DNA from 3 places in the Halomonas sp. DP3Y7-2 genome. Region 3 is predicted to be linked to each of the others. Evidence: predicted binding sites of a transcription regulator. Region 3 holds the regulator's gene; each other region holds the start of a gene.

Region 1 (3,242 bases), on a different contig from region 3:
CGGTGGGTTGTGGTGTCGGGCAACCAAGAAAAATAGGGATGATCTCTGCACGGTGCTGCCTGGTATCGCGAGTATTCAAGCGCTATCAGGAGAAGGGCCGGGAGATCCAACACATCGAATTGGTGATTTCATCCATGAAGACGTTCAGTGCTAAGCCGCAGTCCGTCCAGCGCGACTGGTATGTCGTCGATGCCGCGGACAAGACGCTCGGTCGTCTGGCTACCGAAATTGCTCGCCGCCTGCGTGGCAAGCACAAGCCGGAATACACTCCCCATGTGGACACCGGTGACTACATCGTCGTCATCAACGCCGAGAAGGTGAAGGTGACTGGCAACAAGGCCAGCGACAAGATGTACCACCGTCACACCGGTTACCCGGGTGGCCTGCGCTCCATGACCTTCAATCAGCTGATCGACCACGCTCCTGAGCGTGTCATCGAAGGCGCCGTCAAGGGCATGCTGCCGAAGGGCCCGCTGGGTCGTGCCATGCACGCCAAGCTCAAGGTCTACGCCGGTTCCGAACATCCGCACGCTGCCCAGCAGCCGCAAGAACTGAACATCTGAGGGAATCTTCGCCATGACACAGCAGTATTACGGTACCGGGCGCCGCAAGACCTCTACCGCGCGCGTCTTCCTGAAGCCGGGCACCGGCAAGATCACCGTCAACAGCCGTGACCTGAACGAATACTTCGGCCGCGTTACCGGTCGCATGGTGGTTCGTCAGCCGCTGGAACTGACCGAGACTCTCGAGCAGTTCGACGTCTACGTCACCGTCAAGGGCGGCGGCGGCAGTGCCCAGGCTGGCGCTATCCGTCACGGCATTACCCGTGCCCTGATGCAGTACAACGAAGACTTCCGCAAGCCGCTGCGCGCAGCTGGCTACGTCACTCGTGACGCACGTGAAGTCGAGCGTAAGAAGGTCGGTCTGCGCAAGGCGCGTCGTCGCCCGCAGTTCTCCAAGCGTTAATCGATACGCTTGCCGATCGCACAGCGCCCGGGCCATTGGCCCGGGCGCTGTCGTTTTCGGATGCGGTTTTTGCGTGTGGCGTCTACGTCGGTAGCAAGCCTGAATTTGCTCCCAGGGGCTGTCGCTCCGTGCGTTTCTCGTGTCCTCTCTGCGTCTCCCGCTTCTTGTAGATCTTCTTGTGCTTCTTCTTGTGTCTCTTCCTTTTATCCCTTCCTATCGCTTTTTCGCTAGCTCGACCTCTGATGGTCTCCTTGCGCTGCCCCCTTCTTGCTAGCGTGCCTCCCTCTTGGTTTCCGGTGCGCTACCCCTTATACCACGCTGCGTCTGCCGCGAGTGCTGTACCCGACCCGGCCGGGCGTTTGCCTGGCGTGTTCCGCGATGCGACCGTTGGTGACGCTCCGACGGTGACTTTTGTGCTGATCCGCTAGCCGTCCTGTGAGGCTGGAGTTGCGGCCTTGATGCGCTTGAGGCCCTTCTTTTGCCGCAGGGCGCTCGGGCACATCGTCATAAAGTTGTTCCATGTCAAATGTATGGGGCTTGCACGGGGTGTCTTGCCCGGAGGTCTTCTTGTGCGGGTGGGGGGGATTTCCTAACATACAAGCCACTTGTATCCGTGGTCACGGACATTCAAGGGACCGTGAAAACAACAACGGATAAAGTCTGATGGGAGAAACCAGATCATGGCAGACAACGGCGTGAACAAGGGGCGGCGCCGTTTCCTCGTGGGTGCTACCTCCGTGGTTGGGGCGGTCGGCACTGTCGGGGTAGCGGTTCCCTTTGTGGCATCCTGGCAGCCGAGTGCCAGAGCGCGGGCGGCAGGGGCTCCCGTTCAGGCGGATATCTCGAAGCTCGAGCCGGGGCAGAGAATGACCGTCGAGTGGCGCGGGCGGCCTGTATGGGTCATCAATCGCACTCCAGAGATGATTGAGCGCACCGAGGCGCTGGGAGAAGACGTGCTGGCCGACCCCGAGTCTGCCAAGCCGCAGCAGCCCGGCTATGCCGGAGGCCATTTGCGCTCCATTCGGCCTGAGATCGGGGTGCTGGTAGGGATCTGTACGCACCTTGGCTGTTCGCCGCTGTTCAAGCCCGAACCCAATGCCGAAGGGGTGGGGGTAGAAGACTGGCCGGGCGGCTTCTTCTGTCCTTGCCACGGTTCGCGTTTTGATCTGGCGGGCAGGGTCTTTCGCAACGTTCCCGCTCCCGTGAACCTGGAGGTTCCGCCCTATTACTTTGTCAACGAGTCGGTCATCGTGGTCGGTGAAGACGGGGAGGGTGCGTAATGGCAAATCCCAACAAGGCCAAGGCCGAGCGCGGTCTCATGCGCTGGATCGACGATAGATTTCCGGCGACCCAGATGTGGCAGGAACATCTGTCAGAGTATTACGCGCCCAAGAACTTTAATTTCTGGTACTTCTTCGGATCCCTCGCTCTGCTGGTGCTGGTCAATCAGATTCTGACCGGCGTCTGGCTGACCATGAGTTTCAATCCCAGCGCCGAGGGCGCCTTTGCCTCCGTCGAATACATCATGCGGGATGTGGAGTACGGCTGGCTGATCCGCTACATGCACTCCACCGGCGCCTCGGCATTCTTCCTGGTGGTCTATCTGCATATGTTCCGTGGTCTGCTCTACGGCTCCTACAAGGCGCCCCGTGAGCTGGTCTGGATCTTCGGCATGGCAATCTACCTGGCGCTGATGGCCGAGGCTTTCATGGGTTACCTGCTGCCCTGGGGGCAGATGTCCTACTGGGGCGCTCAGGTCATCATTTCCCTGTTCTCCGCCATCCCCGGCATCGGTCCGGATCTGGCCCAGTGGGTGCGCGGAGATTACTTGATCTCCGGGATTACCCTGAACCGCTTCTTTGCCCTGCACGTGGTGGCGCTGCCGATCGTGATCCTGGCATTGGTGGTGCTGCACATCATTGCTCTGCATGAAGTAGGCTCCAACAATCCTGATGGCATCGACATCAAGGCCAAGAAGGATGAAACCGGCAAACCGCTGGACGGGATACCCTTCCATCCCTACTACACGGTCAAGGACATCGTGGGTGTCGCCGTGTTCCTGTTTGTCTTCTGTGCGGTGATCTTCTACTTCCCCGAAGGTGGCGGGTATTTCCTCGAGAAGCCCAACTTCGAGCCGGCGAATCCCTTGAAGACCCCGGATCATATCGCGCCGGTCTGGTACTTCACGCCGTTCTACGCCATCCTGCGCGCGATTACCTTCTCGCTGTTCGGTCTTGATGCCAAGTTCCTCGGCGTCATCTTCATGGGCGCAGCCA
Region 2 (3,242 bases), on a different contig from region 3:
GATACACTGGAAGATGCATAAGCGCTGAATGACAGCCGTCACGCAGAAGGCCGCCCAGATGGGCGGCCTTCTGCATATGGGACGGCCTTCTCATATGGGGCGGTATTTGGCCTGTCACTAGTCACTGGTCACTGCTCACTGCGCCTCGGCCGTTGCATCACTCGGATGCCGTTATATCACGCCAATGGAGCGGGCCAACAACAAGGTGACGAAGGTCGCCAGGGCCAAGGGGTACCAGGGCGCGGCGCTCGCTCTCCGCAGCCACATGAGCATGCGAGACGCGCCGACAGTGGGCGCTGTGACCAACGGGTAGCACAATGGCAGTGCCAAGCCGACGCCGACTACCCAAAGCCCTAGCCCCACCATCAACACACGAGCAGGCAGTGTCAGGCCACTGATCAGCCAGGGCTCCAGCAGCAGCCACACCGCCAACAAGGCGGAGGCGCCCAGCGCCAAGGCTGCCATCCCCCAAGGCACGTTGGAGACGCCCAGCAACCGGCTTCGGTTACGTCTGATCACAATGCCGCCCCCGCCATTGGTAGATGATTACCTCACAGTGAAGACGATTTCCGTCCGTTCAGCGAGGTTTCGCGTGGACCACCCGTTGCCATTGCCCAGGTGTCCCCTGCTAGCCTGAGGCGTCGTCCACGGCAATTGACCGCCCCGTGTTGGCTTTCTCACTGCTGTCCCCTGGCCTTCCAGTCCTTGGCCTTCTGGCACCTGGACTTCTGGCACCTGGACTTCTGGCCTCTAGCGTTTGCCCCTCGGGCCGTCGCTCCTGCGCCGTGGACTCAGCTTTTGTCTCGTGGCACTCCGCTGTTTGGCCCGTCACACACCCCAAATGTGCAAAAAAGTTGTACAGATTTGATTCAGTGACACGGCACCAGCTCGTTAGTTCCATAGTTTTTCGCTAGTTATCCCTATCGACTCGATTATTTATTTCTACAAGACATTTAGAAACACTGTTCGTAAACTGTGCCCTGTACAACATAGCTTCACCTTTCGAAGCCATAGGATCATCAAGGAGGTCCACCATGAAAATGACACGACTGATGGGAACCGCTGCTCTTCTCGCCACCACTGCTTTTGCTGCGCAGTCCGCCATGGCCTACCAGGCTGGTGACTTCTATGTGCGCGGTGGCTTTGAGAAGGCCGATCCCACTTCAGACAATGGTGACATCGCTGGTCAGGACATTGATGTCTCCGAAGAGAATGGATTTGCCTATGGCGCAGGTTACCTGTTCCACGACAAGTTCGGCGTCGAGCTGAACGGCTCCGAAGCCATGGAGCATGATATTGCTGTCGGCGGCGGCAACATTGGTAGCGTGGACCGCACCCCGGTCAACCTGATGCTCAACTACTACCCGCTGGGTGGCGTCGAAAACGCCCGTGTTCACCCCTACGTTGGCGTGGGCATGAACTACACCCACTTCTCGGACGAGAGCTTCAACGCCGAATTGGATAGCTCCTATGGCGCAGCCGCACAGGTTGGTCTTGACCTGAGCGTCACTGACAACCTGCTGGTGGGCACCTACGCACGCTACGCTGACGTCGACTCCGATATCGAAGTGAATGGCAGCGACGTCGGCGAAGCCGAAATCGATCCGATGACCATCGGTGCAGGCGTCACCTACCGCTTCTAACCAGAAGTAATTGAAAGACAGCGTCTGATTTCCATAGATCGCTGACACCACGGCGCCTGGCTTTCCAGGCGCCGTTTTCGTTGGCCAATCCATTGGCATGAACCGAAAGAGGTATTGAGGCAGGTCAATAACTGCATTCTCACTACAGCATAGACTGGCTCACATCGGGTCCGCCCATTCGCCAGTACGCAAGGAGAACTGCATGCGCCATCCCCTGGTCACTACCGCACTGATTGCCACCCTTGGCTCCGCTGCCCTCGTCAGCACACAAGCGCTTGCCGACTATGGCAAGGGCGACTTCTATACCCGCGTCGGTGTGGCCAAGGTCAAGCCTGACTCCGACAACGGTTCCTTGATGGGCGGCACCATGGACACCGATGTCCATGACGACAACGGTTTTGCCTTCACCCTCGGCTACCGCTTCCACGACAAGTTTGGCGTCGAACTGCTGGCCGCCGAGCCCTTCGAGCACGACGTGGACCTGAACGTGGGTGGCAACGATATTGGCGCGAGCGTCGAGCATCTGCCGCCGACTCTGACCGTGCAATACTATCCCTTCGGTGGCACCGCTTCCCGTGTCCAGCCCTATGCCGGCATCGGCGTCAACTACACCCACTTCTCTGATGAAGACATCGACCTTCAGGGTGCTGACCTGGACCTGGAAGAGTCCTGGGGCTGGGCTGGCCAGGCGGGCCTGGATCTGCTGATCGACGATCACTGGGCGGCCAACATGGCGGTGTGGTACCTGGATATCGACAGCGACGTCGATCTCAATGGCGAGGATATCGGCGAGATCGAGGTGGACCCCTACGTGATCATGGCCGGCATCAGCTACCGCTTCTGATCCAGAGCACGTCCGCATACATGCAGCGCCCGCACCTGCCAGGCAGGCGCGGGCGCTGTGCTGTCAATGCCAGTGGCTGAGCCTGGGTGAGGCTCGAGCGAGGCAGCGGCTCTAGCGTGGATGGTGGCGAGAAAGTCCCAACCTCCCCAGGGTGGCATCATCGAGGTGCTCGACGGCCTCCACCGCTGCCAGCGCCTGGTGGTAGCCCTCGCTCAGGAAGTCACGACCGGCCAGCAGGTGCTCGAGGTACTCGCGGGCGGGCTTGAGCCCCTCCCCCTGGCGCTCGGCGCTGGCGATATACACCCAGGCATCGATCACCCCCTCGGCGGTCTGCAGTGGCAAGCGCTGGCGCGTGTATTCATGGGGATAGCCTTCGAAGGGATCCATGGACGCGATCTGCTCAGGCACCATCAGCTCGAACAGGGCCCCTTCAACGCGCTTGCCAGCGGCGGGCACCACATTGGCGTGGGCGATCCCCGGTACTTTCGAGGCCTTGTTGAAACGCAGTGCGTATTCCTCAAGGGTCGCAGGCAGCACGCGTCGCGTTTCTCCGATACGGGCGTCGACCCGTGCAAGGTTCATGTTACTGCCGTAGGCAAAGTACCAGGGCACGTTACGCTCCTTATCATCTTCGCGTGAGTGTTCATGACAGCGTCGGCTGACCTACTGCACACTCTCTAGACCACTACCTAAAACACTATCTAGAACAGTATCCGCATCACGGTGCGCACCGGCGATACGCGCTCTGCCGAGGC
Region 3 (3,242 bases):
TTCGGCATCTTGCTGCTGTTGCTTGGTGTGGTGGCGCGCTATCTGCTGGCACTACAAGTCGTCTAGCCACAGGTCGTCTTGTCACAGGTCCTCTCTTCACAGGGCGGCTAGTCACAGGGCGGCTAGTCACAGGGCGGCTAGTCAAAAGCACCTTGGCCCAGGACACGCGGTTGTGAACCAGCGTAATCGCAGGGGTGAGTGGTTGCTGACTTCTTCGCCTGTGGCGGACGTGAGTGATAGACTAGCGGGTCTTCATTTTCAGCCGTGATGTGCCCTGCCCATGTCTGCTCAGCCCGCTTCCGCCTCCCTGTTTGATCCCCGTGTCCTCGACCGTCGTGATGCCGCGTCCCCGGCAGCTGACGACGAGCGCGCCCAGGCCAAGGCCAAGCGCGAGTTCAACAAGCTGCAGAAGCGTCTGCGGCGTCAGACCGGCAACGCCATCATCGATTACGGCATGATTCAGGAAGGCGATAAGGTCATGGTATGCCTGTCCGGCGGCAAGGACAGCTACACCATGCTCGAGATTCTTCGCAGCCTGCAGCGCAATGCGCCGGTGAACTTCTCCCTGGTGGCGGTCAACCTCGACCAGAAGCAGCCCGGCTTTCCCGAGCACGTGCTACCGGACTACCTGGACAGCATTGGCGTGGACTACCACATCCTCGAGCGTGACACCTACTCGGTGGTGAAGGAAAAGACCCCCGAGGGCAAGACCACCTGCGCGCTGTGCTCGCGACTGCGCCGAGGGTCGCTGTACGGTTTTGCGGAAGAGATCGGTGCGACCAAGATTGCCCTGGGACACCACCGCGAGGATATTCTCGAGACGCTGTTCCTCAACATGTTCTTCGGGGGAAGTCTCAAGGCCATGCCGCCCAAGCTGCTGTCCGATGATGGCAAGAACATTGTCATCCGGCCGCTGGCGTACTGCCGCGAGGCGGACATCCAGGCCTACAGCGATGCCATGGCCTTTCCGATCATTCCCTGCAACCTCTGCGGTTCGCAGCCCAACCTGCAGCGCCAGGTGGTGAAGGAAATGCTGGCAGAGTGGGAGGCCAAGCACCCAGGGCGCCTGGAGAGCATGTTCAAGGCCGTGACCAACGTGGCACCCTCGCAGCTGGCAGACCGCGAGCTGTTCGACTTTGAAGGTCTGGAGGCCGTGCAGGCGCATCGCCAGGCTCGGCGTATTGATATCGTTGACGCCGACTAAGCTCCCCTGAACAAGCCCATGCTGAACATGCCTTGCTGAAAAGGCACTGCTGAAAAGGCACTGCTGAAGCGCGAAGCGAGCTAGGGCCACATCACGCAGTGGCCCTCTTCAATGTCTGAACGCTCGTCCCGATAAGATAGCAAGAGGCCGCATCCTGGGATGCGGCCTCTTTTGTTGATGGAGCCGGTATATCGTCGCCCTACCTAAGGGGGGGCTGGGCTCGTGGCGTGGCACGACGTCTATCGGTCGCTGTCGGCCGCAGGCCCTGTCAGCGCCGCGGATCAGCTGGCGTCGGTGTCAGCCAGGTTCGACAGTGAGGCGAGGTCCAGGATATTGACCTCCCGTCCAGAGACCGCCACTAGGTCCTGCTGTTGAAAGCGTCCCAGAATGCGGCTGACCGTTTCGACGGCAAGTCCCAGGTGGTTGCCGATATCTGCCCGGGACATGGACAGGCGGAAGCTGAACGGCGAGTAGCCGCGGCGTCGGAAACGGTCCGACAGACCGAGGAAGAAGCAGGCCAGTCGTTGGTCAGCGGTCTTGCGCGACAGCAGCTGCATCATGCGGCGATCCTCGCGCAGCTCCTTGCTGAGGGTGCGGAACAGTTGCGCGCGTAGTTCCGGCAGCGTCTGGGTCAGGGCGTCAAGGCGATCGAAGGGAATCTCACATACGGTCGTGGTCTCGAGTGCCACCACGCTGCCGGGATATCTGCCGTCGTCTATGCCATCCAGGCCGACCAGTTCACTGGGCAAGAAGAAGTTGGTCAGCTGCGCTTCGCCACTACCCTCCGTGGTGATCTGCTTGAGGCTACCGGAGCGAACCGCGAAGACGCTCGTGAAGCGATCTCCCTGCTCGACCAGGCGAGTGCCCTTCTTGATCGGAGGATGACGGCGGATAATGGAATCGAAGCGCTCGAGGTCAGCGGTCTCCAGCGACAACGGAAGGCACAGGGAGCTCAAGCTGCAGGACTCGCAACGAGTCTCATGTAGCATGGGGCGCCGTCGATCTTGGGCCGATGGACTCATTCGCAGCTCCTGTGGGTCTGGGGTTCATGATGAGCAGGGCATGTAGGAAACTGGCTTACCCTTGCTGCATGCTATTGTCGCTATTCTACACGCAGATATTGGGTCAAAGGTGCATATACCTCTTTTGCCTCAATAATCTGACGGCGATATGATGATCGTCAATTTCCTACAATTTGTAGGATATTCCATACGGCTAAACCGACAATCATGCCCGCTGCCATAAATCGTGTGGCAGGGTGTGCCAGCAAACTCTGCAGTTGGCGCGCAGCAACCCCTGTTGTCACCAGTGCCGGCAGCGTCCCCAGGCCAAAGCAGAGCATGAGTAGTGCTCCATGGACAGGGTCTGCGATGGCCATGCTCCATGCCAGCATGGAATACACCAGGCCACAGGGCAGCCAGCCCCAGATGGCTCCGAGTGCAACCGCCTGAGGTAGCTTGACCACTGGCAACAGGCGACGTCCTGCTGGCTCCAGGTACCTCCACAGGCGCTGGCCCAATGCCTCCAGCCAGCGTAGCCCTTTCCACAGGTTGGCAATGTAAAGCGCCATCGTGATCAGCATCAGGCTGGCAACCACCTGCAGCAGGTCCCGCATGCCCGGTGCCAGCGCCACCACAGAGCCTAGGCTTGCGACCATAGCGCCTGCCAGGCAGTAGCTGAACAGACGTCCCGAGTTGTAGCCAAGTAGTAAAATTCCTACACGAACAGGGTGGCGCATGCTCGGGGGAATGGCAAAGGTCAGGGCGCTCATTATACCGCCGCACATGCCGATGCAATGTGCTCCGCCAAGCAGCCCGAAGACAAAAGCCGCCATCGCGGGCGGCAGGTCTAGACCTACTGGGTTCATGCGTTCTGCTCAGGATCCAGGGGGTGGCGTGGAATCATGCTCGTCGGCTATTGCGTCATCGACCGGCGTCTCTTTTGCCGGCTTTCTGGATGGGTTCGGTGTCGGCGGGTCTTCGTCCTCGAACAGGATGCGATAGGCAGGACCCTCCAGATCGTCGAATTGATCGTTGCG

Evidence for each region. The regulator FNR, encoded in region 3, switches genes on or off when oxygen is low (the NO sensors DNR and NnrR bind a similar motif). The targets are predictions, from matches to a motif close to TTGATNTANATCAA.
Region 1: a site for FNR is predicted at 1,479-1,492, ahead of petA (ubiquinol-cytochrome c reductase iron-sulfur subunit). Genes of this name have one in related genera too.
Region 2: a site for FNR is predicted at 1,758-1,771, ahead of KUV45_RS17760 (OmpW family protein). Genes of this name have one in related genera too.

Annotation. Positions count from the first base shown of each region.
Region 1 covers NZ_JAHVKJ010000008.1:149,654-152,895, forward strand. The annotation lists gene rplM (50S ribosomal protein L13) at 135-563, shown strand; gene rpsI (30S ribosomal protein S9) at 577-966, shown strand; gene petA (ubiquinol-cytochrome c reductase iron-sulfur subunit) at 1,647-2,246, shown strand; gene KUV45_RS10525 (cytochrome bc complex cytochrome b subunit) at 2,246-3,242, shown strand, end outside.
Region 2 covers NZ_JAHVKJ010000011.1:480,409-483,650, forward strand. The annotation lists gene putP (sodium/proline symporter PutP) at 1-21, shown strand, start outside; gene KUV45_RS17750 (hypothetical protein) at 172-519, opposite strand; gene KUV45_RS17755 (OmpW family protein) at 1,035-1,643, shown strand; gene KUV45_RS17760 (OmpW family protein) at 1,846-2,487, shown strand; gene KUV45_RS17765 (gamma-glutamylcyclotransferase family protein) at 2,599-3,099, opposite strand.
Region 3 covers NZ_JAHVKJ010000007.1:297,433-300,674, forward strand. The annotation lists gene KUV45_RS08255 (hypothetical protein) at 1-66, shown strand, start outside; gene ttcA (tRNA 2-thiocytidine(32) synthetase TtcA) at 281-1,204, shown strand; gene fnr (fumarate/nitrate reduction transcriptional regulator Fnr) at 1,486-2,226, opposite strand; gene KUV45_RS08270 (sulfite exporter TauE/SafE family protein) at 2,385-3,071, opposite strand; gene ccoS (cbb3-type cytochrome oxidase assembly protein CcoS) at 3,081-3,242, opposite strand, start outside.